2 linked regions of the Rhodobium gokarnense genome follow. The protein of the gene in region 2 interacts with the protein of the main gene of each other region in a pairwise test. Links are inferred from orthologs where the notes say so. Each region holds a gene or a part of one and is shown on either strand. Other genes may lie near its edges. The genes, in order: dnaA and M2319_RS17425.

Region 1 (15,140 bases), on a different replicon or contig from region 2:
GGCGACGAGGCCGCCGTCCTCATCGTGCTCACCGCCTTCGTCATCGGCACGGTCGGCGTGGAGTTCGCCACCGTCTTCACCAACGCCATGATGCCGGACCTGGTGCCGACCGAAAAACTCGGCCGACTGTCCGGCACCGGATGGGCCGTCGGCTATGTCGGCGGGCTCATCACCCTCGTCATCGTACTCGGCTTCATCGCCGCACGGCCGGAGAGCGGCGAGACCCTTTTCGGCCTGACCCCGATCCTCGGCCTCGACCCGGCAACCCACGAGGGCGACCGCGCCTCCGGCCCGTTCACGGCGATCTGGTACGTCGTCTTCATCCTGCCGCTCTTTCTTTTCACGCCCGACGGCAGCCGGAAGGCGGGTTTTCGGGCCTCCATCGGCATCGGCTTTCGCGAGCTGATCGGCACCGTCCGCGACCTGAAGCACTACCGCAACGCCTTCACCTACCTCATCGCCCACATGACCTACACGGACGGCCTCGTCGCGCTGTTCGCCTTCGGCGGCATCTACGGCACCGGCGTCTTCGGCTGGTCGACCATCGAGATCGGCATCTTCGGCATCTGGCTGACCATCGCCGGCACCATAGGCGCGGTCATCGGCGGGCGGTTCGACGACCTCATCGGGCCGAAGCCCGTGGTGCTGACCGCGATCGCGCTCCTCATCGTCAGCGCGATCGGCATCCTCTCCGTCGACCGCAGCCATATTCTTTTCGTGGTGGAGACCGTGCCGTCCGACGCCGTCGACGGGCTTTTCGCGAGCGTCCCGGAGATGGCCTACATGCTGCTCGGCGGGCTGATCGGGGCTGCGGCCGGACCGCTGCAGTCGGCCTCGCGCACGCTGCTGGTCCGTGTCGCGCCGCGCGAGCGGCTGACCCAGTTCTTCGGGCTCTTTGCGCTCTCCGGCAAGCTGACGAGCTTCATGGGGCCGTTCGCCGTCGGAGCGCTCACGGCGCTCTCCGGCAGCCAGCGCATCGGCATTTCCGTGCTGGTGGCGTTCTTTATCGTCGGCGCCGTGCTGCTTGTTATGGTCAGGACCGAGCCGACGGAGTAGGCCGAGGCCGGGGGCACAGCCCGCATTCAAGCGGGCCGGCCGATCTTTGCTTAGCGCGAAACCGAAATGGCGCTGCCGCCGACGGTCTGGCCGTTAAAGCGTTCGGCGCCGTTGGAATAGAGCGTGGCGATGCGCTCGCCGCCCTTGTCCTTCAGGATCACCTGCTTGCCGTTGAGGTCCCAGGCCGAGATCGTCTTCAGCGTCTCGCTGCCGCAGCCGCGGGTGCTGGCGCGGTAGCCGCCGGACCAGGTGGTCAGCGTCATGAAGAGCTGGCAGCGGTCGCCGCCGGAGGCAACGGACCAGCCGCCGAGCATGTCGGTGCGGCCGACCTCCTGGCTGCCGGCCGGCTCGGCCGGGACGACGGGGCCGGCGGAGGCGACGTCGGTGCCCTCGGCGGGCATGCCGTCCGCGGTTTCGCCGTCGACGGGCGGCAGGGGCTGGCCATTGGCGTCGGTGGCGCGATCCGGCGGCACGAGGTCGACGGGCGCGAGCGCCCCGGAGGACACCGGCTGGGTCGGGCTTGCCGGCAGCGGATCGACGCTGGAGCCCCAGCCGAGACGCTGGCAGGCGCCCAGCGAAAGGGCGAGGGCGAGAAGGACGAAAACCGGGCGCCGCATCATATTGCTCCCAAGGGCAGTCTGTGAATGACAAGTGTAGACCGCTTTACGCCGATTAAGGCAAATTTGCGGTTAACCGGAACCGGCCCGCACAATTTCCGGTCCAATCGACCGGCGACCGTTGCCCGGAGGCAACAGCCTTTCGCCTGACTTACAGCGCTGCCCGCAGACGGCAAGTGCTCCGCCGGAGGGTGCCGCCGGCGATCAACCGGGCAAAAGGACGTCGGGCGGAATCAGCTTTTGCGACCCCTGCCACGCGATCGGCCGGCCCGGAACACGGCGTTACGCAGTGTATACACCGGTGCCAATCGCAAACATTACAGCAGATCACATATGGATTTTTCGGCGCCGACCTTGCGCACCGTCCGGACCGGATCGGACCCGCGCGTGGGCCACGGGGACCGTCCGGGAGAGTCGCGCCGCGGCCGGAGGGCGTTCGTCGAGGGAACGATTCCGGTCGTTAAAACAAACGAATAGCGAATCACTCCTGTTCTCAAAGCTATCTGGCAGGGATTTCGAGGGTACCGACCGCGCAGCTTTTCGATGTTCCATTTCGAAACATGAATGCATTGAATACATAATATGCAGAAAATAAATCAGATACAATTTTTGGCGATTTTTACGGGAAAAGGTAGTTCACGATCCACAATGCGCCCATGCCGACGGCGAGCGTGCCGAAAACGCTCCTCGTGGCGACCGCGGCGATGAGCGCGAAGGCGCCGGCGATCAGGCGGTGGTTGTCGAGGGAAAAATCGATCGGCCCGTCCGGTCTCAGGATTGCCGGGACGACCAGCGCGGCCAGCACCGCCGGCGGCACGTAGCGTAGCAGCCGCATCAGCGTCGGCGGGATCTCCCGGCCGCCGAGTGCATGGATGAACGACCAGCGCAGGCCGAAGGTGAGCGCGCCGCTGGCGAGAATCACGGCCCACAGGACCGGCCCGTTATCCATTTCGCGCCTCCCTCAGCCGTTCCATGAGGTAGCCGGTGGCAATGCCGGTGAGCGCGCCGAGGCCTAGGCCGAGATTGTAGGGCAGCCCGCCGGCGATCACCGCGACGGTGCCGCCGACGGCCGCGGCCGCCACCGTCGGCCGGTCCTTCAGGGTCGGCACGAGCAGCGCCATGAACGAGAGCGGCACGGCAAAGCCGAGCCCCCAGCTCGGCGGAATGCCGGCGCCGATGACGTAGCCGGCAATGCTTGCCGGCAGCCAGGTCAGCCAGACCATCAGCCCGCAGGCGAACAGGAAAAGATGGCCGCGCTCCTCGTCGCCATGCTCCGCGGAGGTCATGCGGATGATGCTGAGGGCGTAGGCCTGGTCGGAGAGGATGTAGGCGAGCCCGGCACGCTTGGGCGCTGGCAAATGCTTCAGGTGCGGCGCCAGCGAGGCGCTGTACATGGCAAAGCGCAGATTGATGACGAAGGCCGTGGCGACGATGACCACCGGCAGGGCGTCCTGGCTGATCAGCTGGGCGATCGCGAGCTGCGCCGCACCGGCGAAGATGACGACAGCCATGGCCATCGCGGCGGCAAAGGAGACGCCGGCATCGGCCGCGGCAACACCGGAGATCATGCCGAAGGCGAACATCGGCGGCACCAGCGGCGCAATGGCCTTGATGCCGGCAAGGAACGGCCTCGATCGGAAGGCGGAAGGGAGCATGGGCAGCCGGAGAACGGGTCGAAGCAAGCGGACGCCGCGGCGACACCTGGCCGGTCGGACGTCTCTTTGGGAGTTCATCCCTTCGGTAGCGTTCCGCCGCCGTCCTGTCCAGCACCGCGCCGATTGCGGACCCGACAGTGCGCGCAGGTCAGACACGGAAAAGCCGGAGCGAGCGGCCCTTGGGGGCGATCGTTCCGGCCTTTGTCAGGGAGAACGTTAGGTTGGCAGTCGGCTTCGCTCAGCCGTTGGCGGTGGTGTCGCTGCCCTGCTGCGGGACGCCGTCGATGCTGTAGGATTCCACGAGGACGGAGTCTTCCACCGCCTTCAGCGCCAGGTTGGCCTCGTAATATTTCTTCTCGCCGAGGAGCTTCACCGCGTCCTTGACGTGGTCGAGACTGGCCTTGGCCGGGATCAGCGCGGCCGACACGGTGACGTCGATGCGGCCCTCGCGCAGAACTTCCGCGGCCTTCTTGTGGTCACCCTTGGCCAGGTGCTCATTGGCCTTCTTTACGGTCTCGGCCTTGTCGGCGGTGGGCACGAACCCCTCGGCCAGCGTCAGCGAGGAATCGAAGGGAAGGTAGGCATCGCCCTCGGCCGCCTTCTTGGTGGTGGCGACGGCAAAGTCCTTCATGGACGACTGCGCCGTCTTCAGGTCGGTCGCCGCCTTGTCGACGAATTCGGTGGCCACGTCCGGCGTGCCGTTGAAGATGGCGAGCCGCGCGGCGCGGACCTCGCGAACGCCGCGATAGGCCTCGTCGACGGTCTTGATGATCTTCTTGTCCTTGGTGTCGAGGGCCGCGGCGACGGCGTCCGCGCCGGCGGCCTTCGTCGTTGCCTCCGCCGCCTTCTGGTCGGCGGCGTAGCCGGCGGTCGCGGCGATCACCGGAAGTGCGGCAAGGGCGCCCGCAAGCGCGACGGCCGTCATGTTCCTGCGCGTTTTCATGTCTGTGATCCTTTCCTCAAGTCATTGATTTATCGGGATGTCCCCTTGGGACATCGCTGATATGGGGACCACGGATTGCGACAAAGTGTCCGGAGAATTACGTTTTCGACAGGTTTTCGAGCCGGACCGGCAAGAAACAAAAATATCCCAATTGAAACAGATGGGTAATGACCAATGGCGGCGTTGGAAGGGCGTGCGGGCACCCTGCCGAACATTGCCGGGGCGGTATCGTGGAGGAAAGGACGGAATGCCCTTTGATTGAAAGGCGTTCCGCGCCAGCCGGCTGGCCGGTGAGCGAACGGCGAAGGAGGCGGTCGCCGTCCGCTGTTAGAGCGGTTCGGGCGATTTCGAAATCGCGCGAAACGCTCCAACCATTTGTTTCGAAGCGTATTCTTATCCGAAAACCGGTTCCCACTGTTCGCTGACGCGGACCTTCGGTTCGGGAATACGCTCTAAGACTACTGGACCGGATTGCGGGTCCAGGACGTGCCGTTGCTCCACTGGATCGTCGTGCCGTCGAAGGTGCCGGTACAGCAGCCCGGGTCGTCGGTGATATTCACCGAAACCTCACCGTTGCCGGTGCAGGTGCCGTAGAAATTCGGCCGTCCTCCGTTCAGCATTTCGCCATTGAGCGTCGACCCGTCGGCCCCAAGGATGAGTGCCGCCGAGGCGTTGGAATTGTAGGTGGCGCTGATCTGATCGCAGACGCCGGCCGCCAGCGTCTCGTCGGTTTCGGCGCTGAATGCGAAGGCGCCGGCGGCAAGGGCCAGCGCAAATGACATCCCTTTGTGCATCTTCGTGACTCTCCCATTGTTGCTGGTTTGGCTGCTCGTCCAGCAATTTGAGGTCCGGAAACACAACTATAAGCAGCAAAATAAATAGAAGACACGTAATACAGATGCCGTCAACGGCATTGACGGCGCTGGAAGCCGCGTTCAAGGCAATGTGAAGAACGACAACCCGGAAACCGCCGAAGGGCGATCAGATGTCCAGATTGGCGACGCTGAGGGCGTTTTCCTGGATGAACTCGCGGCGCGGCTCCACGTCGTCGCCCATCAGCGAGGAGAACACCATTTCCGCATCCGCTTCCTCGCCCTCCTTCAGGCGCACCTGCAGCAGCGAGCGGGCGTCCGGATCGAGGGTGGTCTCCCAGAGCTGCTCCGGGTTCATCTCGCCAAGGCCCTTGTAGCGCTGCAGCGAGACGTTCTTGCCACCGGCGGCAAAGACCGCGTCGACGAGGGCCCGGGGCCCGCGAATCTCGGTCTTCAGGTCCTTGCGCGTGAGGGTGGCCGCCTTGACGTAGATTTCCTTCAGGTGGTCGGCATTGGCGTTGAGCTTGCGGGCATCGGCCGAGCCGATCAGGGCGGTGTCGATGGTCGCCACTTCCTTGACGCCGCGCACGGTGCGTTCAAAGACGAGGCTGCCGTCGTCCCGCGCTTCGCCGGTCCAGCCGCGCTCGGTCTCCTCGGAGATGATGTCGAGCCGCCGCGCGATATAGGCCGCCGCATCGCGCGCCTTTGCCGGATCGGCAAGGGCCTCCGGGTCGAGCGCGCCGGCGATCGCGGCCTGCTCCACCACGTCGCGATTGTAGCGGGAATGGAGCCCGTCCAGCACGCCCTTGAGGGAGCGGCCGCGGGTGACGACGGTCTCAAGGTCCGGGCCGGCCAGCGTCTCGCCGGTGGCGAGCTGTAGCACCGCCTCGTTGAGGCCGCCGGCGATGAGATAATCCTCGAGCGCCCGCTCGTCCTTCAGGTACTGCTCGGAGTTGCCGCGCTTGACTTTGAACAGCGGCGGCTGGGCGATATAGAGGTGGCCGCGCTCGATCAGCTCCGGCATCTGCCGGAAGAAGAAGGTGAGCAGCAGCGTGCGGATATGGGCGCCGTCGACGTCGGCGTCCGTCATGATGATGATCTTGTGGTAGCGCAGCTTGTTGACGTCGAGCTCTTCCTTGCCGATGCCGGTGCCGAGCGCGGTGATCATGGTGCCGATTTCCTGGCTCGACAGCATCTTGTCGAAGCGCGCCCGCTCCACGTTGAGGATCTTGCCGCGCAGCGGCAGCACGGCCTGGGTTCCCCGGTCGCGGCCCTGCTTGGCCGAGCCGCCGGCCGAATCGCCCTCAACGAGGAACAGTTCGGCCTTCGAGGGATCGCGCTCCTGGCAGTCGGCGAGCTTGCCGGGCAGGGACGCGACGTCGAGGGCGCCCTTGCGCCGGGTCAGCTCGCGCGCCTTGCGCGCCGCCTCGCGGGCGGCCGAGGCCTCCACCACCTTGGAGACGATGGTCTTGGCCTCCGCCGGATGCTCCTCGAACCAGGTCGCGAGCGCCTGGTTGATGACGCTTTCGACGACCGGCCGCACTTCCGACGAGACCAGCTTGTCCTTGGTCTGGGACGAGAATTTCGGGTCCGGCACCTTGACGGAGAGGACGCAGGTGAGGCCCTCGCGGCAGTCCTCGCCGGTCAGCGAGACCTTTTCCCGCTTGGCGATGCCGGAGGATTCCGCATAGCCGGTGACCTGGCGGGTCAGCGCGCCGCGGAATCCGGCAAGGTGCGTGCCGCCGTCGCGCTGCGGGATGTTGTTGGTGAAGCAGAGCACGTTCTCGTGGTAGGAATTGTTCCACCACAGCGCCGCCTCCACGGTGACGTCGTCGCGCTCCGCGCGGATCGCAATCGGGTCCGGAACGAGCGGATGCTTGGCCTTGTCCAGGTAGCGCACGAAGGCTTCCAGGCCGCCCTCATACATCAGTTCTTCGCTCTTGGACTCAACGCCGCGATTGTCGGTGAGGATGATGCGCACGCCGGAATTAAGGAAGGCGAGCTCGCGCAGCCGGTGCTCCAGCGTGCCGTAGTCGAAATCCGTCATAGTGAAGGTTTCGGTCGACGGCATGAAGGTGACCTCCGTGCCGCTCTTGCCGGCCGCGTCACCGGTCACCTTGAGCGGTGCGTCCGCGACGCCGTCGGTAAAGCGCATGGTGTGTTCGTGGTCGTTGCGCCAGATGCGCAGCTCCAGCCACACCGAGAGCGCATTGACCACGGAAACGCCGACGCCGTGCAGGCCGCCGGAGACCTTGTACGAGTTCTGGTCGAATTTCCCGCCCGCATGGAGCTGGGTCATGATGACCTCGGCCGCCGAGACGCCCTCGCCCTCGTGGATGTCGGTCGGGATGCCGCGGCCATTGTCGGTGACGGTGACCGAGCCGTCGGCGTTCAGCGTCACGGTGACCGCATCGGCCCAGCCGGCCAGCGCCTCGTCGATGGCGTTGTCGACCACCTCATAGACCATGTGGTGCAGGCCCGAGCCGTCGTCGGTGTCGCCGATATACATTCCCGGACGCTTGCGCACCGCATCGAGGCCTTTGAGAACCTTGATGGATTCGGCGCCGTAGTCGCCGCCATTGCCGTTGCCGTTCTGGTGAGCGTCCGTCATGAAACCGTCTTGGATTGTGGCACGATGATTCGCTTCCAATATAGGGGTTCGAGTCCCGGATTACACGCGAAAAAGCCCGTGAAATCCGTTATGAAAACAAAGGGTTAAAGGCGCGAATCATGGCTTTGTGTGAATTGTGGCGCATTCCTGCCGCATTTGCCCGCAGGAACGGGCGGACCGGGCTCCACCGAGCGCCCGCCCGGCGCCGCCTGGAACAGCGGAAAACGGCCCGAAACGAGGCATTTGCGGCCGCCGCCGGCCGGCTCCCGGCGCGCGGTGCCCGATGACCGGCGAGGGAAAGGTGATCGCCGTCGCCCTCAGCGCCGGCCATGACTTCTCAAAGGAGCTGCAGCCGGAGATCGCGCTCGTTGCCGGCATGGGGGTTGCCGGCGACCCCCATGCCGGGGTGACGGTCAAGCACCGCTCGCGGGTCAGGAAGGATCCGACACAGCCGAATTTGCGCCAGGTCCACCTCATCCATGCCGAGCTTTTCGCCGAACTGGCGGAGAAGGGGTTCGATGTCGGGCCGGCCGACCTCGGCGAGAACATCACCACAGCCGGCCTCGATCTCCTGGCGCTGCCGCGCGGCACGCGGCTTGCCATCGGCGCCGAGGCGGTGGTCGCGATCACCGGCCTGCGCAATCCGTGCGCCCAGATCGACGGGTTCCGAAAGGGACTGCTGAGGGCGGTGATCGGGCGTGATGGCGCCGGCCGGCCGGTCCTGAAGGCCGGCGTCATGGGCATCGTCCTTGCCGGCGGTGCCGTGCGGCCGGGCGATGCCGTGGCGGTCACCCTGCCGCCGAAACCGCATATTGCCCTTGAGCGGGTCTGACCGCGCTGACGTTGCAGGTGCTCAGCGCGAGGCGATGGTCAGCGCCGCAGCGGCCATCGCCGTGCCGGCGATGCGGTTGACGAGCCGCAGCCCACGTCCGGACCGCATCAGGTCGCGGGCCCGGTCGACCGCAAACACATAGACCGCCATGCCCGCCGGCAGCACCACGGCGATGGCGCCGCCGCAGGCGAGCGCATCGGCCAGTTCCAGCGTCTTCAGGTCGACGACGGTCGGCAGGATGGCGAGGTAGAAGACCATGGTCTTGGGATTGCCGAGCGTGATCGCGAGCGACGTGAAAGCGGCGGACAAGGACGAACCGAGAGAGGCCGCCCGCACGCTCGCCCTCGGCTGCGGCTCAGACGTCCAGGCCTTGAAAGCGAGATAGAGCAGATAGGCGATGCTCAGATATTTGATCGCCACGAACGCGGCATGGAAGGTCTGGGCGATAAGGGCTAGGCCGCCAACGGCACAGGCGAACCAGATGAGGTTCCCGGTCACCATGCCGACGACATAGGGCACCGCGTCGCGCCGCCCGTGGGCGAGCGTATGGCCGATCAGGCCGACGACGCCCGGCCCCGGCGTCATCACCGCCAGAAAATAGACGCCGACGAAAACGGCGAGCCCGAAAAAGCTCATGGCTGGGGTCCGGATGGAAGGTGAGGTTCCCGATCAGGCGCCGCCCGCGGCAAAAAGTCAATATGGCTGACCTATTGCGGTCCGATGTTGCCCGGGCCGGTCAATCGAGGAAGATCAGGGCCGTGCCGGCGATGACGAGGCCGGCGCCGACGAAGGCCCAGAGCGACGGCCGCTCGCCCGTATGGACCCAGAGCAGCGGCAGGATCAGCACCGGCGAGGTGGCGGAGAGCGTGGAGATGATGCCGACTTCCCCGCCGGAGAGCGCATAGAGCACCAGCGTCATGCCGACGCCCATGGAAACGAAGCCGGAGAGCGCGATCTGGCCGACGATGCGGGCGTTGATCGGGTTCCGCTGGCGGAATTTCAGCACCGGGAGCTGCATCAGGAGCGTGAGGCCGAGGGCGCCGATGGCGACGCGGATCGCCGAGACAGCGACCGGATCGGCGCCCGACGCCATCACCGGCCGGGCGATCAGCGAGCCGAGCGCCTGGGAGAGCGCCGAGGCGAGCCCGAGCCCGATGCCGACCCACAGCGGCCCGCGGATGGTCTCCCACTGGTGAAGCTGCGAGCGGCGCTTGCCGAAGACGATGGCCATGACGACGCCGACCACCGACAGGGCTATGCCGGTGACGGCCCGCGCCGACAGCACCTCGCCGAGCAGTAGCCAGCCGAGCAGCGCGGCGAGCGGTGCGTTGAGGGCAAAGAGGATGCCGGAGCGCCGCGGCCCGAGCCGGTTCATCGTGAGGAAGAGTGCGGTATCGCCGAGGAAGATGCCGATGAAGCCGGAGGCGAGGATGGCAAGGGTCTGGTCGCTGGAAACCGTCGCCCAGCCGCCGGTGAGCGTCGCGGCGACGGCCAGCATGACGAAGACCATCGCCATGCGCAACCGGTTGAAGGCGATGGCGCCGAGGTGCTGGGACGGGCCGGCGGAGAGGAGCCCGCCGAAGGCCCAAAGGAGCGCGGCCGCAAGGGCGGCGAGTTCGAAGGTCATGGCATCGGCCGAAGGATGGTGCGGCGGGGCCGCGAGACGGTATCAATCGGCTGATTACGCCAAGCGGCGCGCGCCGTCACGCCGTTTGTTTCGAGGGATCACGCGGCATCCGAGACCGTGCCGTCCTGGACGGCGAACCGCTGGGCGCGGTCCTCCAGGGCGGCAAAGAGGGAAAGGTCCGTGCCGGTCATCCAGGCCTGGACGCCGAGGCGGTCGAGGGCGGCAAAGAGCCCGGCCCGCCGGTGGCTGTCGAGATGGGCGGCGACCTCGTCGAGGAGCAGGAGGGGCGTCCGTCCCGTCATCTCCTCCACCAGCCGCGCATGGGCAAGGACGAGGCCGAGAAGCAGCGCCTTCTGCTCGCCGGTGGAGCAGGTCTCCGCCGCCATGTCCTTCGGCCCGTGGCGCACCAGGAGGTCGCTGCGGTGGGGACCGGTGAGCGCCCGCCCGGCCGTCCGGTCGCGCGGCCGGGCGGCGGCAAGCGTCTCGCGATAGCTGTCCTCGACCTCGACGGCCGGACGGCCGGAAACCTCGCGCTCCAACTCGCCGTCAAGGGTGAGCGCGGCATCGGGAAACGGCGATTCGGGGTCGTGGTGGGCGGAAATCAGCCGGGAGAAGCAGGCGGCAAGCTCGGCCCGTGCGGCGGCGACGGCGACGGCGTATTCGGCCATCTGCGCTTCCAGCCCGTCGAGCCAGGAACTGCGGCCGCCCTCTTCCAGCACTTTGTTGCGTTCGCGCATCGCCTTTTCGAACGAGGAGACCCGGCGGGCATGGTCGCGGTCGATGGCCAGCACCAGCCGGTCGAGGAAGCGCCGCCGGTCGCCGGCCGGGCCGGTGAAGAGCCCGTCCATCGCCGGCGTCAGCCACAGGACGCGGGCAACGTCGAGCAGCTCTTCGGAGCTCCGCGCGGTGGTGCCGTCGATGCGGATGCGGCGCTGGCGCTCCGGGTCCGGCCCGTCGGCGACGAGTCCGGTGCCGACGACGGTCTCGCCGGCAGCACCAAGGAGCGTCGCCGCAACGGCCCAGCCGCCGGCGCCGCCCTGGCGCGAAACGTCCTCAAGCCGGGCCCGCCGGAGGCCGCGGCCGGGCGAGAGATAGGACAGTGCTTCCAGGATGTTGGTCTTGCCGGCGCCATTCTCGCCGCAAAGCACCACATGGCGGCCGTCCGGCGTCAGCGACAGGCGGGCGTAGTTCCGGAAATCGGTCAGCTTCAGGGCAGTGACGGAAAGGGCACCGGGTGAGGTCATCGGCGGTGCACAAGGACCCTTTCGAGCGGCGGGAAGGCCGGTTTCGCCGTCACACCCGCATCGGCATCAGGACGTAGAGCGTGCTCTTGTCGCCCTGGTCACGGATCAGCGTCGGCGAGCCCGGATCGGCGAGGAGAAAGACGATGGTGTCGCTGCCAAGCTGGGCGGTGATGTCGAGCAGATAGCGGGAATTGAAGCCGATCTCCAGGTCCTCCGCCTCGTAGTCGACGGCCAGTTCTTCCGTGGCGCTGCCGGAATCCGGATTGTTGACGGTCAGCACGAGCCGGCCCTCGGCAAGCTGCAGCTTCACGGCCCGGCCGCGCTCCGAGGAGATCGTCGAGACGCGGTCGACCGCCTCCTTGAAGGGGTCCCGGTCGACGATCAGTTCCTTGTCGTTGTTCTGCGGGATCACCCGCGCATAGTCCGGGAAGGTGCCGTCGATCAGCTTGGAGGTCAGCACCACAGAACCGATGGTGAAGCGGATCTTGGCGTCCGACAGCTCGACCTGGACGGTCGCTTCCGGGTCTTCCACGAGCTTCTGGATCTCGCCGACGGTCTTGCGCGGCACGATGATGCCGGGCATGCCGGCGGCCCCTTCCGGCGCCCTGGTGTCGGCCTGGGCGAGCCGGTGGCCGTCGGTGGCAACCGCGCGCAGCACGGTTTCACCGTTCAGCTCGGTGGTATGGAAATAGATGCCGTTGAGGTAGTAGCGCGTCTCCTCGGTGGAGATCGCGAACTGGGTGCGGTCGACGAGGCGCTTCAGTTCGCGCGCGTCGATCTCGAAGGAGTGGCTGAAGCTGCCGGCGGTCAGATCCGGAAAGTCGGTCTCCGGCAGCATCTGCAGGCTGAAATTCGAGCGCCCCGATGACAGCGTCATCAGGCTGTCGTCGCCGGCCGTCTCCAGCACCGTCTCGGCGCCGTCCGGCAGCTTGCGGACGATGTCGTAGAGCATATGGGCCGGAATCGTCGTCGCCCCCGGCTGCTCGATCATCGCCGCCACGGTTTCCGAAACTTCCAGGTCGAGGTCGGTCGCCTTCAGCCGCATCTCGCCGCCTTCCGCGCGCATCAGCACGTTGGACAGGATCGGGATGGTGCTGCGCCGCTCCACGACGCGGTGCACATGGGTGAGGGACTTCAGCAAGTCGGCCCGCTCGAGTGTGACTTTCATGGGATCGATTCCAGACTTGGCGACTATTCGAATATCGGCCGGAAGGCGGGGTCGCGTGCCGTGGGATTGCGGCCACTACCCTCGGGTAACGGGACTGACGAAACTGCCCTTAAAGCGTCCGATATGCAAGAGGGCGCAACATCGCTGTTGCGCCCTCCAGTCCGCCGCATCTCGCCAGGCCGCGCAACGGGGTCCGGAGCGCGCCGGGAACGGGGATGTTTCAAGGGAAAGCGGCGCTTTTCGGGCGCTGCGATCTCCCTCGCGGTCAGTTGTCGAGCAGCCTTTTCAGGAGCTCCACCTCGTCGGCCACCGCCTTGTCGGTGGACACGAGATTCTCGATCTTGCGCACCGCATGCAGGACCGTCGTGTGATCCCTGCCGCCGAAATGGCGGCCGATCTCCGGCAGCGAGCGCGGCGTCAGCGCCTTGGCCAGGAACATGGCGATCTGCCGCGGCCGGACGATCGCCCGGTTGCGCCGCGCCGAGGTCAGGTCGTCGCGGGTGACGCTGTAATGCTTGGAGACGGTGCGCTGGATGTCCTCGATGCGCACCCGCCGCCGCTCCTTGGCGCGGACCAGGTCGCGCAGCGACATCTCGGCCATTTCCAGGCTGATCGGCGCGCCGGTGAGCTGGTTGGCGGCGAGCAGCCGGTTGACCGCGCCGTCAAGGTCGCGGGAATTGGCCGTGACGTGCCGGGCAACGTAGTCGAGGACGTCGTCGGGGACGGCAAGGCTGGCGCCGCCATTGCGGGCCGCCGCGATGCGCTGGGACAGGATGGACCGGCGCAAGCCGTAGTCCGGCGCGCATATCTGGGCCAGCAGCCCGCCGTTCAGCCGCGAGCGGACGCGCTCGTCGAGGGATTCCAGCTCAACGGGCGGTCGGTCGGCGGCAACCACCACCTGCCGGGCGCCGTCGATGAGGGCGTTGAGGGTGTGGCAGAACTCCTTCTGCACCTGCGGCCCGTGCAGGAACTGCAAGTCGTCGATGAGTAGGAGGTCGATGCCCCGGAACCCGTCCTTGAAGGCGATCGCCGACTGCGACTGAAGCGCCGCCACGAAGCGGTACATGAAGTGCTCGGCGGTCAGGTACAGGACCCGGCGTCCGGGCGTTGCCGCGCGCGCCTCGGCGGCGATCGCCTGCAACAGGTGCGTCTTGCCGAGGCCGACGGAAGCGCAGAGATAGAGCGGATTGTAGGTGGTCGGGGCGGCCGCCGCGATCTGCCGCGCCGCCGCCAGCGCCAGCGTGTTGGAGGCGCCTTCCATGAAGCTGTCGAAGGTCAGCCGCGGATCGAGCGGCGAGGAAAAGGCGTTGTCGGCGCGCTCGGCCGCCCGGCTGCTCTCGCTGCGCAGCGAGGCCTCGGTGCGGACTGCCGCGCCGCCGCGCTTTGCCGCCTCGACGGCCGCCGAGCGCGCTTCCGGGCCGGCCGCGGTGCGGGCAAGCGTCTGGCGCGGACGGGTGGCGCCGCGCACCGTCAGCTCGATGCGGCGGATATCTTCGCATTCGCTGCGCCACAGGCCGATCAGCCGGTCGCCGTAATGGGACTGAATCCACTGCTTCAGGAACCGCGTCGGCACCGACAGGTGCACCGTCCCGTTGGAACGGTCCTCCAGGTCGACCCGCTCGAACCAGCTCGTATAGACCTCCTCGCCGAGCTCGCTGCGCAGCCGTCGGCGCACCCGGGACCAGTCGTCCAGATCTCCCGAGGGAACCGTTTCTTCGGCTCGTGCCATATCAGATAGCCTCCATTTCATGCCTGCCGGCAGGACCGTGCGCCGCCGCGGCTGCCGGTCTGCCGTATCCGTCCTCGCCGGCTGCGGGGGCGCCTTCACGGGTGCCCGGGTCCGCCGCCTGCCGTTGCTTGTGTGCCGGGATCCGCCTCGATCTTGCCGGCTCTCAAAAGGTCGTCCGGTTACCTTTCGGCAACCATGTTTTTTGTGTCATCGTTGGTCGATAGCGCAGGGAATACCCCACGCCGGCGACAAGGTCGCACGATCCGAATGAACCGTATAAGTTGAATTCGTGACGAACCGATCCGCTGGTTAGCGGCGGTCGCGGCCCCGGGAGGAGGGCCGCCGTTCGACAAGTGTTCGATGTCTAGATTTTAGGCAATAGATATTCATTGCTCTCGACATAGGCCTCGAAAACTTCCCGATGTGTGGTTGACGCTGGAGCCCCAGCCCCGATGACTTGAAGCTAGCCAATCGGCCCCGGCGCCGCAACAGTGAGGATTCTGAAACCCGCGAAATTGAGCCATTTTGGATCACCCCGGCGATGGGACGACGGGTCGCGACGGGTCGATTTCCGCCTGTGGAGTCAACGGATTCTGGCGCGGAAAAAATGGCACGTTTACGGTATCGAATTCTTCAAAAAAAATCGCTTCCGCGGCGCCCGTGAGGAGCTCGAATCCGCCTGAATCGAAGTCCTCCAAAAAGACCGGTGCTTAACGCTTTGTTAACTTTTGGATTTTTATGACACGTCGCCCCAACCAACCGTAAGTTGAATCGTTCCAGGCCTTTTGCCGGATCACACAACTTTTCTTTCGCCCGGAAACGAAAAACCCGGCGCTGGGCGCCGGG
Region 2 (15,213 bases):
AGATAAGCAGTCCGTCGAAAATGGTGATCGGCATCGTTCGTCGGTCTCCGATGCGCGGGTCCCAGAAGGCGGGACGGGCGCCCGTTCAATCATCCAGATCCTGGCCGGCCGGAAGCGCGTTCCTCGCGCCGTCGCGGACGGGTGGACCGTCAGCCCTGTCGCCTGCCGTGACCACCCGTGCGACCAGGTCGGCGAGATCGTCGACCCCGGTCAGGGCGGCACCGCTGGCAGTGTCGGCATCCGGTTTCGTTGCCGCCGCCGCCACGGCGCGGGCAAAGCCGAGCTTGCGCGCTTCCTTCAGGCGGGCGGTGGCATGCGCAACCGGCCGGACGGCGCCGGACAATGCGACTTCGCCGAAATAGACGGTCTCGGAGGCAAGAGCAACCCCGCTTGCCGAGGAGATCAGCGCCGCGGCAACGGCAAGGTCGGCCGCCGGTTCGTTGATCCTGAGGCCGCCGGCAACTGCCAGATAGACGTCGTGGGTGCCGATCCGGAGCCCGCAGCGCGCCTCCAGGACGGCAAGGATCATGGAAAGCCGGCCGGAATCCCAGCCGACGACCGTGCGCCGCGGATTGCCGAGGGGCGAGGGGGCAACGAGCGCCTGGATCTCAACGAGGAGCGGCCGCGTGCCCTCCATGCCGGCAAAGACGGCGGCGCCCGGCGTCTCGCCATGCCGGTCGCCGAGGAAGAGTTCGGAGGGATTCGGCACCTCGTTGAGGCCGGAACTGGTCATCTCGAAGACGCCGATCTCGTCGGTCGGCCCGAACCGGTTCTTGACGGAGCGGAGGATCCGGAACTGGTGGGCCCCGTCGCCCTCGAAATAAAGGACGGCGTCGACGAGGTGCTCGACGACGCGCGGGCCGGCGATCTGGCCGTCCTTGGTGACGTGGCCGACGAGGACGACGGCAGCGCCCGAGTTCTTGGCGTAGCGCACCAGCGCCTGGGCCGAGGCGCGCACCTGGGTGACCGTACCCGGCGCCGATTCCACCGTGTCGGTCCACAGCGTCTGGATCGAATCGACGATGACGAGGGCCGGCGTCGGCGCATCCTTCAGGGTGGCCAGGATGTCCTCGATATTGGTTTCCGCAGCAAGCTGCACCGGCGCGCCGGCAAGGCCGAGCCGCTCGGCCCGCAGCCGCACCTGGGCGATCGCCTCCTCGCCGGAGATGTAGATGACGGGGGAGCCGGCCGAGGCGAGGGCGGCGCAGGCCTGGAGCAACAGCGTCGACTTGCCGATGCCCGGATCGCCGCCGATGAGGAGGGCAGAGCCGCGCACGAACCCGCCGCCGGTGACCCGGTCGAGTTCGGCGATCCCGGCGGTAATCCGCGGCGCCTCGGCCTCGGTTCCGGCAAGCGGGACCAGCGGGACGACCCGCCCGCGGCCGGAGGCGCCCTTCTTCGGCCCGGCGCCGATGCCGCCGCTCTCCGATTCCTCGACGATCGTGTTCCACTCGCCGCAGGCCTCGCAGCGCCCGGCCCAGCGCGCGGTGACGTTGCCGCAGTTCTGGCAGACATAGCTGAGGGAGCGACGGGCCAACGCGCCTAGCCCTTGCCGCCGAGATAGGAGCGGCGGTAGCGCCGGCCGAGCCCGGTGAGAAGCTCGTAGCCGATGGTCTCGGCCCGCTCCGCGACCTCGTCGACGGGAACGTTCGGTCCGAACATTTCTATCCAGGCGCCGCGACGGGCGATGCTCTCCGGAATGCCGGTGACGTCGACGGCGATGAGGTCCATGGAGACCCGGCCGATGAGCGGCGCATCGAAGCCGGAAAGGTGGACGCGGGCGCCAGGGGCGGCGTCGGTGGAGCCGGCGCGGCGGTGGTAGCCGTCGGCATAGCCGACCGCGACGACGGCGATGCGCGACGGGCGCTTCAGCGTCTCCATGGCGCCGTAGCCGACCGTCTCGCCGGCATTGCCGTTGCGGATCTGGATGATGCGCGCTTCCAGCGTCACCACTGGGCGCATCGGGTTGTCGATGCCGGCAATCGCCTGGCCGCCATAGAGCGCGATGCCGGGGCGCAGCAGGTCGAAATGGGCGCCCGGTTGCCCAAGGACGCCGGCGGAGTTGGCGAGCGAGGCCTTGAGGCCCGGAAACAGCGACCGGATCTCCGAAAAGCGCGTGATCTGCAACGCCGTCAGCTCATGGCCCGGCGCATCGGCACAGGCGAGGTGGCTGATGACGATCTTCGCGCCCATTGCCTCCACGCGCGCCGGATCGCCGGCAAGCGCCCGCGCCTCGTCAAGCGTCAGGCCGAGCCGGTTCATGCCGGTGTCCACATGTATGCCGCAGGGAACGGGGCTGCCGGAGGCGCGGCAGAAGGCTTCCCATTCGCCGATCTCCTCCATGCTGCCGAGGACGGGCCGAATGCCGGCCGCCGCAAGGGCCGGGCCGTTCTTCTCGAAAAGCCCGCCGAGGAGATAGATGGCCGCCTCCGGCGCGACCGCGCGGGCGCGAAGGCCCTCGTCAGGCAGGGCGACGAAGAAGGTCTTGGCGCCGGCGGCTCCGAGCGTTTCCACCGCGCGCTCAAGGCCGATGCCGTAGCCGTCACCCTTGACGACGCCGGCGCATTCCGCTCCGGGGGCTTTTGCGGCCAGCAGCCGCCAGTTGGCGGCGAGGGCGTCGAGGTCGATGGTCAGCCGGCCGCCGGCAAGGTCGTTTGTCGTTTCGGCGTAATTCAAGGGACTAGTCCATGCGGGCCGGCAGGTGGTCGTCGACCATGAGGTTGGAGAAGCGGGTGACGTCGGCGTCGAACTGCAGCTTGATGGTACCGGTGGGGCCGTGGCGCTGCTTGCCGATGATCAGTTCGGCGGTGCCTGCGACTTCCTCCATTTCAGCCTGCCACTTGAAGAACTCCTCGGTGCCTTCCTTAGGCATCTTGTTCTTCAGATAGTACTCCTCGCGAAAGACGAACATGACCACGTCGGCGTCCTGCTCGATCGAGCCCGATTCGCGAAGGTCGGCGAGCTGCGGGCGCTTGTCGTCGCGCGCCTCGACCTGGCGCGAGAGCTGGGAAAGCGCCAGGATCGGCACGTTCAGCTCCTTGGCGAGCGCCTTCAGATTGGTGGTGATTTCGGTGATCTCCTGCACCCGGTTTTCCGAGGCGCGGCGGCTGGAGCCCTGGAGGAGCTGCAGGTAGTCGATGATGATGAAGTCGAGGCCGCGCTGGCGCTTCAGTCGGCGCGCCCGGGCGGCGAGCTGGGCAACGTTGAGGCCGCCGGTCTGGTCGATATGCAGCGGCACCGACTGAATCTCGCGGCTGACGGCGGCGAGCTGGGCGAACTGGTCCTCGTCGATCGCGCCGCGGCGGATCTGGGAGGAGGGGATGCCAGCCTGTTCCGCCAGAATACGGGTGGCGAGCTGTTCCGACGACATTTCCAGCGAGAAGAAGCCGACGACGCCGCCGTCGACGGTCGTGTAGGTGCCGTCCGCCTGCTCCTCGCCGCGATAGGCTCTGGCGACATTGTAGGCGATGTTGGTGGCGAGCGAGGTCTTGCCCATGGCCGGGCGGCCGGCAAGGATGATGAGGTCCGAGGACTGCAGGCCGCCGATCAGCCGGTCGAGGTCGTCGAGGCCGGTGGCAAGGCCGGACAGGTGCCCGTCGCGCTGATAGGCGGCGGCGGCCATGTCGATGGCGGCCGCAAGCGCATCGGTGAAGGTGCTGAAGCCGCCGTCGAACTTGCCGGTCTCGGCGAGCTCGAAGAGCCGCCGTTCGGCCTCCTCGATCTGGGCATTCGGCGGCATGTCGACCGGCGCATCGAACGCCGTGTTGACCATCTCCTCGCCGATGCGGATGAGGTTGCGCCTTGTGGCGAGGTCGGCGATGGAGCGGGCGTAGTCGACGGCGTTGATGACGGTGGTGGCGTCGGCAACGAGGCGCAGGAGATACTGGGTGACCGGCAGCTCACCGATCCGGTGATCGGCCGGAAAGAAGGTCTTGACGGTGATCGGCGAGGCGACCTTGCCGGCGCGGATCAGTTCGGCGACGCGGGTGTAGATTTCCCGGTGCGGCTCCAGGAAGAAATGGCGCACCTCCAGGAAGCTGGAGATGCGGTCGAACGTCTCGTTGTTGACGAGGATCGCACCCAGCAACTGGCGTTCCGCCTCCACATTGTGCGGGGCGACGCGCTGGGTCGGCAGATTGTCGATCGAACGGGCGGTCGAGGCCATGGATGTCCTTCCTTCACACCTCCGTTCGATAGCGCGAATTGGCCCCGGAAAGGACTCGTGCGCATGCGCCAGACAGGGTTATCGCCGGTATCCACAGACGCCAAAGAATCGCAGCGCGAATCCGCATCCGGGCGGGCCCGATCCTTGACTCGGGATTGTCGGTGACAGGCCGCAGAGTCTATCCGATTCGCGGTGAGATTATGTCGCCGTCGGGGTGGCCGGCAGCGGCCTATTCACCGGCAAGGTTGACCGGCAGGCGCTGGTTCTCGCGGGCCCTCAGCTCGTCGACCCGCTGCTCCATATAGCGCCGGGTCAGCGGCAGCACCGTCTGGTCCTTCACCAATTGGATCTGGAACACCATCAGGTCCTGGTAGCGGAACGCGCATTCGGAGCCGGCGAGGTAGAATTCCCACATCCGGCAAAACCGCTCGTCGTAGATCTTGGCGGCCTTGTCCCATTGCTGCATGAAGCGCCGGCGCCATTCCTTCAGGGTCTCGGCGTAGTGCAGGCGCAGGATCTCCACGTCGCTGACCTTGAAGCCGGAGCGCTCGATCACCGGAATGACCTCCGACAGCGCCGGGATGTAGCCGCCCGGGAAGATATATTTGCGGATCCAGGCATTGGTGTAGGACGGCCCGTCGAAGCGGCCGATGGAATGGAGCACGAAGACGCCGTCATCGGCGAGGAGATCGAAGCACTTGGCGAAATATTCCCGGTAGTGGTTGGTGCCCACATGTTCGAACATGCCGACCGAGACGATGCGGTCGAACGTTTCCGTCAGCTTGCGGTAGTCCTGCAGGCGGAAGTCGACATGGTCGGCGGCGCCGTGCTCCTCGGCGCGCCGGCGCGAGACCCGGTGCTGCTCCTCCGACAGGGTGACGCCGGTGACCTCTCCCTGGGCGATCTCGGCGAGATAGAGCCCGAGGCCGCCCCAGCCGGAGCCGATGTCGAGCACGCTGTTGCCGTGATCGAGGGCGAGCTTGGCCGCCAGCCGCCGCTTCTTGTCGAGCTGGGCCTCTTCCAGGCTGGTCTCGGGAGAGGAAAAATAGGCACAGGAATACTGCCAGTCCTCGTCGAGGAAGAGCTCATAGAGCCTGCCGTCGAGGTCATAGTGGTGGGCGACGTTCTCGCGCGCCTTGGTGAAGGTGTTCATCTGGCGCAGCCGCCGCGTGGCGTATTCCAGAGCGCCCTGCAGGCGGGCGAGCGTCGTCGGCCCGGCCTGTTGCATGTTCGACATGACGAGGGCGAGGAAGTCGTAGAGGGAGCCGACTTCCATCACCAGCGTGCCGTCCATATAGGCCTCGCCGATGCGCAGTTCCGGATTGAAGACGAAGGCCTTGTAGGCCGAAGGGTGGGTGAGGCGGATGCGGACAAGCTCGCCGGTGTTGTCCCCGAAGCGGTGGAGGGCGCCCGCCGCGTCGATCACTTCCAGTCGCCCGAACCGGACGACGTAGTCCAAGGCAGCCTTCACCAACCGGAACATGGGCCCCTCCGGTATCCAACGCATCATCTTTGAATCCCCGACATCACACACCCCGTCGCCGCTCCCGCAAGCGTCGCCGGGTCCACTGTAGTCGTTCTAGAACGTGTCACCTGGCAAAAATATAGGGCAAACCTGTATACAGCGGCAAGCCGGCTTCCGACGAAAGGCGGCCCCGAGGCGACGTCGAGGCGATGTCGCCGGGCAGCGGATGCGACGCTATCGGGTCGGGAAAAGGCGGTTTTCGCGGACGGTGCACGACCTCGGCGCCGGCAATGAAAAACGCCGCGCCGGAGGGCCGGCGCGGCGTTCGATTCCGGAACGGAAAGGGAAGAAAGGCTTAGTCCTCGCGGGCCTCTTCCTCGTCCGAAGCTGCCGGCTCTTCGGCCTCGGCAGCCTCGTCGGCGCCTTCCTCGTCCTCGTCCTCATCCTCGACGTCGAGCACGAAGCCCTCGTCGCGCTGGGTCAGGTCCTCGCCGCGGGCCTGGCGTTCGGCCTCGTCGGTGGAGCGGGCGACGTTCATGGTCACCGTGACCTCGACTTCCGGGTGCAGCGCGACAACCACTTCATGCATGCCGATGGTCTTGATCGGCTGGTTGAGGTCGACCTGGCTGCGCCCGATCGTAAAGCCGCCGGCATCGAGCACTTCGGCGACGTCGCGGGTCGACACCGAGCCGTAGAGCTGGCCGGTCTCGCCGGCCTGGCGAATGGCGACGAAGGTGAGGCCGTTGAGCTTTGCAGCGACCGCCTCGGCTTCCTGCTTGCGCTCAAGGTTGCGCGCCTCAAGCTGGGCGCGCTGCGCCTCGAAGCGCTTCTGGTTCGCCTCGGTGGCGCGCAGGGCCTTGCCCTGGGGCAGCAGGAAATTGCGGGCATAGCCCGGGCGGACCTTCACCGTGTCGCCCATCTGGCCGAGCTTGGCGATGCGTTCCAACAGGATGACTTGCATTGGGTTTCTCCTTGCCATCTGTCCCGCGCGGGAAACCGTTTCCCGTCGCGGTTAGAGGCGGGCGCCACCGGGCGCGCCGCCCCAAAGGGAGGTCGGACGATGACCGTCCGTCCTCTTTACTTGATCACGTAGGGCAGAAGCCCGAGGAAGCGGGCCCGCTTGATCGCCTTGGACAGCTCGCGCTGCTTGCGCGCGGAGACCGCGGTGATGCGGCTCGGCACGATCTTGCCGCGCTCAGAGACGTAGCGCTGCAGGAGCTTGATGTCCTTGTAGTCGATCTTCGGCGCATTGGCGCCGGAGAACGGGCAGGTCTTGCGGCGACGGAAGAACGGACGCCGGGTCGGAAGTTGTGCGATGTCAACCATGGTCTGTTCTCCTTACTGCTCGCCGCCGCGCGGGCCGCGATCATCGTCACGGCGCGGTCCGCGATCGTCGTCGCGGCGCGGCCGGTCGCCACGATCGCCTCGGTCCGGACGGTCGCCGCGCTCGGGACGGTCCCGGCGCCGGCGGTCGTCGCGGTCACGCTTCTGCATCATCGCCGAGGGGCCTTCCTCGAACTCTTCAACGCGCACGGTGAGATAGCGCAGGACGTCCTCGTTGAGGCGCATCTGGCGCTCCATCTCGGCGATGGCAGCGTGCGGCGCCTCGATGTTCATCATCGCGTAGTGCGCCTTGCGGTTCTTGTTGATGCGGTAGGCGAGATTGCGGATGCCCCAGTTCTCGACCTTCTTGATGCTGCCGCCATTCTCCTCGATCAGCGTCTTGTACTGGTCGACGAGCTGTTCGGCCTGCTGCCCGGAGATGTCCTGCCGGGCGAGGAACACATGTTCGTAAAGTGGCATGAAGCCGCCTTTCCTTTGCTGCGCAGCCCGGCGCCAAGCCCCTTCGAAGCCTCCAGGAAAGGCTCGATGGTCACCTTCGAGAGCGGGAACACGGGAAGCCGGATCGCTTGATCGATCCTGCCGGCATGACACCGGACCTTCCGTTCAGCCCCCGGCCGAGCGGCTGTTTGAAGCGTGAGCGATATACCCCAATGTTGAGGAAAAGCAAGGCGAAACTGTCGCGGATCGTCGTTTTCGCCGCCGCCGGCCTTGACAGCGCCGGATTGGGCCGTCACTTGACCTGCCAGAATTAACGACAAACAACGACACCGATAAACGGGCAGTCTCAGGAACCCCATGGCAGTTGCATTCACATTTCCCGGCCAGGGCAGCCAGGCCGTCGGCATGGGCAAGGCGCTGGCCGAGGCCTTTCCCGAAGCACGCGCGGTCTTTGAGGAAATCGACGAGGCGCTCGGCGAAAACCTCACCGACATCATGTGGAACGGTCCGGACGACCGGCTGACCCTGACGGCGAACGCCCAGCCGGCGCTGATGGCCGTCAGCCTCGCCGCGATGCGCGCGCTCGAAGCCCGCGGCGTCACCGTCGCCGGCAACGCGTCTTATGTTGCCGGCCATTCGCTCGGCGAATATTCCGCGCTCGCCGCCGCCGGCAGCCTCGGCATCGCCGACACCGCCCGCCTGCTGCGTATCCGCGGCCGGGCCATGCAGGACGCGGTGCCGGTCGGCGAGGGCGCCATGGCGGCCGTCCTCGGCCTCGACCTTGAGGTTCTGAAAGAGGTCGCCGAGCAGGCCTGCCAGGGCGAGGTCTGTTCCGTCGCCAACGACAATGCGCCGGGCCAGGTGGTTATCTCGGGCCGCAAGGCCGCGGTGGAGCGGGCCGCCGACATCGCCAAGGGCAAGGGCGCCAAGCGCGCCATGCTGCTGCCGGTGAGCGCGCCGTTCCATTGCCCGCTGATGGCCCCGGCCGCCGACGTGATGGCCGAGGCGCTCGCCGGCGTGGAGATCGCCGCGCCTGCCGTGCCGCTCGTCGCCAATGTCGTTGCCGGTCCGATCAGCGACCCGGCGGAGATCCGCACCCGGCTCGTCGACCAGGTCACCGGCTCGGTGCGCTGGCGCGAGTCGATCGGCTGGCTCGCCGACAACAGCGTCACCACCCTGGTCGAGATCGGCTCCGGCAAGGTCCTGACCGGCCTTGCCAAGCGCATCGCCAAGGGCGTCGAGGCGATCGCCGTCAACACGCCGGAAGACCTGGAAGCGCTCGCCGAAAAGCTGGCCTGACGCAACTATACTATAAAGAGGACGATCCGATGTTCGATCTGACGGGCAAATATGCATTGGTCACCGGCGCCACCGGTGGCATCGGCGGCGCCACCGCGCGCGCCCTCCATGCCCAGGGCGCGACCGTGGCGATCTCCGGCACCCGCGCCGAGCGGCTCGAGGGGCTCGCCCACGAGCTCGGCGAGCGGGTGCATGTGGTCGCCTGCGACCTTTCCGACCGCGCCGCGGTCGATGCCCTCGTTCCCAAGGCCGAGGACCTGATGGGCCGGCTCGACATCCTCGTCAACAATGCCGGCATCACCCGCGACAACCTTTTCATGCGGATGAAGGACGACGAGTGGGACCAGGTTCTGGAGGTCAACCTGACCGCCAGCTTCCGGCTCACCCGGGCCGCCATCAAGGGTATGATGAAGCGCCGCTACGGCCGCATCGTCGGCATCACCTCCGTCGTCGGCGTCACCGGCAATGCCGGCCAGGGCAACTACGCCGCGACCAAGGCGGGCCTCATCGGCATGTCGAAATCGCTCGCCCAGGAGGTCGCCAGCCGCGGCATTACCGTCAACACGATCGCCCCTGGCTTCATCGAAACGCCGATGACCGATGCGCTGAATGAAAAGCAGCGCGAAGCGATTCTGGGAGGCGTTCCCGCCGGCCGTCTCGGCAGCGGTGCCGACATCGCCTCCGCGGTGGTCTATCTGGCCAGCGACGAAGCCTCTTACGTGACCGGCCAGACACTTCATGTGAATGGCGGTATGGCCATGATTTAAAAGGAAAAACGCCTGCGACGCAAAGCCACTTCCGGAATGCTCCGGGTGGTCTTTCGGCGTCTGGTCAAGCATAGGAAAGTGTGTTACCAACCGCCACGTCAAATGACGGCGTTTTGGTCAGTGAGCGCCGAAAAGCAGCCGATCTGAAGGTCGAAAGCTTCCGGCTCCGATCAACGGATGATCCTCCAGGGAAACCAGGATCGTATTGCGCGCACGGGATTATCCCGTCGACCCAGGAACCGTGAAAGAGACTAGGGACTATTGAAATGAGCGAAATCGCTGAGCGGGTGAAGAAGATTGTCGTCGAGCACCTTGGTGTCGATGCCGAGAAGGTCACTGAGAATGCAAGCTTCATCGACGATCTCGGGGCCGACAGCCTGGATACGGTCGAGCTCGTGATGGCCTTCGAAGAGGAATTCGGCGTCGAAATTCCGGACGATGCCGCCGAGACCATCCTGACCGTCGGCGATGCCGTCAGCTTCCTGGAGAAGAACACCGCCTAAATACGCGGTTTTTCTCTCTCGGAATGGTTGTTGAAACAAGCTGTCGGTAGTTCGTATGAGGCGAGTCGTCGTCACCGGAATCGGAATGGTCACGCCGCTTGGCTGTGGCGTGGATGTCACCTGGGACCGCATTTTGGCCGGCAAGAGCGGCGCCGTGCGGGTCGAGCATTTCGAGGTGTCGGATCTGCCTTGCCAGGTGGCCTGTCTCGTGCCCCGTGGCGACGGATCCGACGGTACGTTCAACCCGGACGACTGGATGGAGCCGAAGGAACAGCGCAAGGTCGATGATTTCATCGTCTATGCGATGGCGGCGGCGGATCAGGCAATCGCGGACTCCGGCTGGTCGCCGAAGGCCTATGAGGACCAGATCCGCACCGGCGTCCTGATCGGCTCCGGCATCGGCGGCCTCAAGGGCATCGAGGACGGCGCCTTCACGGTTCGCGATCGCGGCCCGCGTCGGCTGTCGCCGTTCTTCATTCCCGGCCGGCTGATCAACCTAGCCTCGGGCTACGTCTCCATCCGCCATCAGTTGAAGGGCCCGAACCACGCCGTGGTGACGGCCTGCTCGACGGGCGCGCACGCCATCGGCGATGCGTCCCGGCTGATCGGCCTCGGCGATGCCGAGGTGATGGTGGCGGGCGGCACGGAATCCCCGGTCTGCCGGCTTGCGATGGCGGGCTTTTCGTCCTGCCGGGCGCTGACCACCGGCTTCAACGACCGGCCGCTGGAGGCCTCCCGGCCCTATGACCGGGACCGCGACGGTTTCGTCATGGGCGAGGGCGCCGGCGTCGTCGTGCTTGAGGAATACGAGCACGCCAAGGCACGCGGCGCCAAGATCTACGGCGAGATCATCGGCTACGGCATGTCGGGCGACGCCTACCACATCACGGCGCCGGCCGAGGACGGCGACGGCGCCTATCGCTGCATGAAGGCGGCGATCGAGCGCGCCGGCGTGACGCCGCACGACATCGACTACGTCAACGCCCACGGCACCTCCACGCCGCTCGGTGACGAGATCGAGCTCGGCGCAATCCACCGCCTGGTCGGCGACGCCGCGGACGGCATCACCATGACGTCGACGAAGTCGGCGACCGGCCACCTGCTCGGCGCCGCCGGCGCGGTCGAGGCGATCTTCTCGCTGCTGGCCATGCGCGACAGCGTCGTGCCGCCGACCATCAACCTGGAGAACCCGTCGGTCGAGACCAAGATCGATCTCGTTCCCAAGGTCAAGAAGTCGATGAATGTCGACGTCGCCCTGTCAAATTCCTTCGGTTTCGGCGGCACCAACGCCTCGCTGATCTTCAGGAAGGTCGCGTGAGGGGCGGCGGCGCGACCCGGCATTCGCCCTTTTGCCATATTCGTTCCGGAGTCTTTTTCGCGTGACCGGCTGAACGCCGCGCGGCCGGACAAGGCCGGCGCCAAGGAGGATCCTGCAGGCCATGTCTGACAATCCGGAAACCGGCCATCGCCTCAATCCGCGGAGCCCGCGCGAGGCGATCCAGCCCGAGCCGGCCCCGCCGCCGCCGGGCCGCTCCCGCCACGTCCGCAATCCGGTGGTCATGCTCCTCAACCTGGTGATGACCATCCTCGTCGTCGGCATCGTCATCGGCGGCGCCTTCCTCTACTGGGGCAAGCTGCAGTTCGACGAGCCGGGACCGCTCACCCAGGACAAGACCATCATCGTGCCCCAGGGCGCGACGCTCGATTCCATCACCGGGTCGCTGGAGCGCCAGGGCGTGATCTCCGAAGGCTGGGTGTTCTCCACCGGCGTGCGCATCTACAAGAATGCGGCGAAGCTGAAGGCGGGCGAGTATCTGTTCAAGGCCCGCTCCAGCATGCAGGACGTGATGAACACCATGGTGGAGGGCAAGGCCATCCTCCACGGCGTCACCATTCCCGAAGGCTTCACCAGCGAGCAGGTCGTCGCCCGGCTGAATGCCAACGACATCCTGATCGGCGACCTGACGGCGATCCCGCCGGAGGGCTCGCTCCTGCCGGACACCTACAAGTTCAACCGCGGCACGACGCGCCAGCAGGTCCTCGATCGCATGAAGAATGCACATGATCGGGCGCTCGACGAGATCTGGAACCGGCGCGCGGACGACCTGCCGATCGAGACGCCGGAGGAACTCGTCATCCTCGCCTCGATCGTGGAAAAGGAGACCGGCCGCGCCGACGAGCGCAGCCGGGTCGCCGGCGTCTTCATCAACCGGCTGAAGCGCGGCATGCGCCTGGAATCCGATCCGACGATCCTCTACGGCCTGCATGGCGGCTCGGCCTGGCAGGAATCGCGGACCATCCTGCGCAGCGAACTCAACAAGCCGAACGCCTACAACACCTACCAGATCAACGGCCTGCCGCCGGGTCCGATCGCCAATCCGGGCCGCGCCGCCATGGAGGCCGTCGCCAATCCCTCGCGCACCGACGAGATCTTCTTCGTTGCCGACGGCACCGGCGGCCACCAGTTCTCTTCGACGCTTGAGCAGCACAACCGCAATGTCGCGCGCTGGCGCGAGGTTGAGAAGAAGCGCCGCGAGGAGGCCGAAAAGGCCGCCGCGGAAAAGGCGGCGGAAGACGCGGCGGGCGAGGCAACGGACGGCACCGGAAACGGTGAGGCACCGGCCGCCAACTGACGCGCATCGCGGCGCCCTTGCGATGCGCCGCCGATACCGTCCCAACAGGAGGGCGGCGAAGGCCGCAACACCCCATGGCGCTTGCCAGCATGACCGGGTTTTCCCGGGTCGACGGAACCCATGCCGATGCCCGCTGGACGTGGGAGCTGCGCTCGGTCAACGGCAAGGGCCTCGACGTGCGCCTGCGCGTTCCGCACGGCCGGGAAAGCGTCGATCCCGTGGTTCGGGCGCTGGCGCGTGAGCACCTGACCCGCGGCAACCTCAACGCCACCCTCTCCATCACCCACGACCTGCCACGCACCACCATCCAGCTCAATGAAGAGGTGCTGGACGACGTGCTGGCGATCGCGGCAAAGGTCGCCGAACGCATCGACGCGACGGCGCCGAGCGTCGACGGTCTGCTGGCTCTTCGCGGCGTGCTGGAATTCACCGAAAACGAGGAAACGGACGAGCAGCGGGCGGCGTTCGACGCCGCGCTCGTCGCCGGCTTCGAACGGGCGCTGACCGACCTGGTCGCGGCCCGCGCCGACGAGGGCCGGGCCCTTGCCGAGATCGCCGGGCGCCAGATCGACGAGATCGAGCGGCTGACGGCGGCGGCCGAGGCCTGCCCGGAGCGTAGCGTGGAGGCGATCCGCAAGCGCATCGCCGAACAGATCGCCGTGCTGACCGAGGCCTCCGGAGACCTCGATCCCCAGCGGCTGCACCAGGAGGCGGTGTTCATCGCCAACAAGGCCGACATCCGCGAGGAGCTTGACCGGCTGACGGCCCATGTGGCCGCCGCCCGTTCCCTGCTTGCCGACGGCAAGGTGGTCGGCCGCAAGCTCGACTTCCTCGCCCAGGAATTCAACCGCGAGGTCAACACGCTCTGCTCCAAGTCGAACTCGGTGGAGCTGACCGCCATCGGCCTCGACCTGAAGGCGGTCGTCGACCAGTTGCGCGAGCAGATCCAGAACATCGAATAGGCGACAAGGCGGCGGGGGGAGTCATGGGGACGACGACCAATATCGAACGGCGCGGGGTGATGCTTGTGCTCTCCTCGCCGTCCGGCGCCGGCAAGTCGTCAATCGCCCGCTCGCTGCTGTCGTCGGGCAAGGACGCCGGAGGGCCTGAAGTGACGCTCTCCGTCTCGGTGACCACGCGCCCGCGCCGCGGCAGCGAGGTCGACGGCGTCCACTACCATTTCCTCTCCAAACGCGATTTTGCCGTCATGCGCGATCGTGACGAACTGCTGGAATGGGCAGAGGTCCACGGCAATTTCTACGGCACGCCGCGCGGGCCCGTGGAGGAGGCGCTCGCCGCCGGCCGCGACGTCCTCTTCGACATCGACTGGCAGGGCACCCTGCAGCTCTACGAGAAGGCGCGCGACGACATCGTCAGCATCTTCATCCTGCCGCCCTCCATGGCCGAGCTGAAGTCGCGGCTGGAGCGGCGGGCCGAGGACAGCCCGGAGGTGATCGAACGCCGCCTCGCCAATGCCCGCACCGAGATCGCCCACTGGCAGGAATACGACTACGTCATCGTCAACGACGACCTCGACCGCGCGCTCGCCGACGTCCGCGCCATCCTCGCGGCGGGAAGGCTGAAGCGCGAGCGGCGTCCCGGGTTAGAGGCTTTTGTAAAGACGCTGGTGGAGTAGCGTTTCTGCTCGCTCACGGTGGCGTTGTGGGGTTGCCGTCATTGCGAGCGAGCGAAGCGAGCGTGGCAATCCAGAGCGGCACGCTCCGGGCCAGTGGCTCTGGATCGCCGCGTCGCCTGCGGCTCCTCGCGATGACGCGGAAATTTCTGACGGCATGTCCATTTTTCGTCATTGCGAGCGCAGCGAAGCAATCCAGCATCCGGCGCTTGCATGATGTCGGGAGTCGACGGTTGACGCTCCTCTCCCTGCTACACCCTCGGTCGTCATCCCGGCCTTGAGCCGGGACCCATTGCCTCTTTCCGCACGGTATGTCGGTTATTGGTGGGGAAGGGCAGTAGCCGCGGACGGGCCGCACCCAGGTCGATGCGGGCTACCATGCGGAAAGGGGCAATGGGTCCCGGGTCTGCGCTTCGCTCCGCCCGGGATGACGACGGAGGGGGTGGCGAGCAACGGAGTGAGGCCTCAAGTGCCGCTCTGGATCGCCGCGTCGTCTACCCAGGCTCGCGTCACGCGCCGCTCCCCGTCCTTCGGACCCTCGCGATGATGGACGTTCCTACGCGGCCCCGCTTTCCCGCTCCGGCCTCTATTCCCCGACCGTCAAGACAAGCCGCCCGGACACCTTGCCGGCCCGCAACTCGTCCAGGCACGCATTGGCATCCGACAGCGCGCGCAGCGTCACCGGGATCGCCTCGACATGGCCGCCGCGTACGAGGTCCAGCATGCGCCGCGCCTGGTCGAGAGTGCCGGCGTAGGAGCCGGCGATGGTGATGGCGCGCAAGGGGAACATCGGGATCGGCAGCGAGAACGAGCCGCCGATGAGGCCGGCGACGACCACCGTGCCGCCCTTGAGGACGACGCTCTGGGCGAAGTTGAGCGAGCCTTCCGCGCCGGCAAAGTCCACCGATCCGTAGATCCCGCCGGTCGCCTTGAGAAAAGCCTTGCGGGAATCGGGCGCGGACGGAT

What was found.
Region 1: the proteins of M2319_RS17425 (region 2) and dnaA interact in binary tests that used the Escherichia coli proteins (3 or more experiments, as listed by UniProt). The link is inferred for Rhodobium gokarnense from one-to-one orthologs.

Annotation. Positions count from the first base shown.
Region 1 is NZ_JAOQNS010000018.1:8,448-23,587, forward strand. The notes cover bases 12,063-14,975. They hold dnaA (chromosomal replication initiator protein DnaA), read right to left. Parts: upstream 14,295-14,975; coding sequence 12,831-14,294; downstream 12,063-12,830. Other genes in these bases: dnaN (DNA polymerase III subunit beta), read right to left, coding at 12,063-12,565. In the rest of the region: M2319_RS22000 (MFS transporter), read left to right, coding at 1-1,056; M2319_RS22005 (protease inhibitor Inh/omp19 family protein), read right to left, coding at 1,107-1,673; M2319_RS22010 (AzlD domain-containing protein), read right to left, coding at 2,293-2,622; M2319_RS22015 (AzlC family ABC transporter permease), read right to left, coding at 2,615-3,328; M2319_RS22020 (YfdX family protein), read right to left, coding at 3,567-4,271; M2319_RS22025 (hypothetical protein), read right to left, coding at 4,730-5,053; gyrB (DNA topoisomerase (ATP-hydrolyzing) subunit B), read right to left, coding at 5,253-7,694; M2319_RS22035 (MOSC domain-containing protein), read left to right, coding at 7,978-8,526; M2319_RS22040 (LysE family translocator), read right to left, coding at 8,548-9,162; M2319_RS22045 (DMT family transporter), read right to left, coding at 9,263-10,153; DNA replication/repair protein RecF, read right to left, coding at 10,252-11,397; more of dnaN, read right to left, coding at 11,447-12,062. UniProt on the Escherichia coli protein: Plays an essential in the initiation and regulation of chromosomal replication. Binds in an ATP-dependent fashion to the origin of replication (oriC) to initiate formation of the DNA replication initiation complex once per cell cycle.
Region 2 is NZ_JAOQNS010000011.1:23,706-38,918, forward strand. What follows is about bases 1,924-4,909. They hold M2319_RS17425 (replicative DNA helicase), read right to left. Parts: upstream 4,166-4,909; coding sequence 2,681-4,165; downstream 1,924-2,680. Other genes in these bases: alr (alanine racemase), read right to left, coding at 1,924-2,676; M2319_RS17430 (SAM-dependent methyltransferase), read right to left, coding at 4,395-4,909. In the rest of the region: M2319_RS17410 (CvpA family protein), read right to left, coding at 1-34; DNA repair protein RadA, read right to left, coding at 86-1,537; more of alr, read right to left, coding at 1,543-1,923; more of M2319_RS17430, read right to left, coding at 4,910-5,648; rplI (50S ribosomal protein L9), read right to left, coding at 5,986-6,591; rpsR (30S ribosomal protein S18), read right to left, coding at 6,708-6,956; rpsF (30S ribosomal protein S6), read right to left, coding at 6,969-7,433; fabD (ACP S-malonyltransferase), read left to right, coding at 7,770-8,711; fabG (3-oxoacyl-[acyl-carrier-protein] reductase), read left to right, coding at 8,741-9,478; M2319_RS17460 (acyl carrier protein), read left to right, coding at 9,745-9,981; fabF (beta-ketoacyl-ACP synthase II), read left to right, coding at 10,037-11,299; endolytic transglycosylase MltG, read left to right, coding at 11,421-12,614; M2319_RS17475 (YicC/YloC family endoribonuclease), read left to right, coding at 12,689-13,576; gmk (guanylate kinase), read left to right, coding at 13,600-14,250; M2319_RS17485 (alcohol dehydrogenase), read right to left, coding at 14,834-15,213. UniProt on the Escherichia coli protein: The main replicative DNA helicase, it participates in initiation and elongation during chromosome replication. Travels ahead of the DNA replisome, separating dsDNA into templates for DNA synthesis.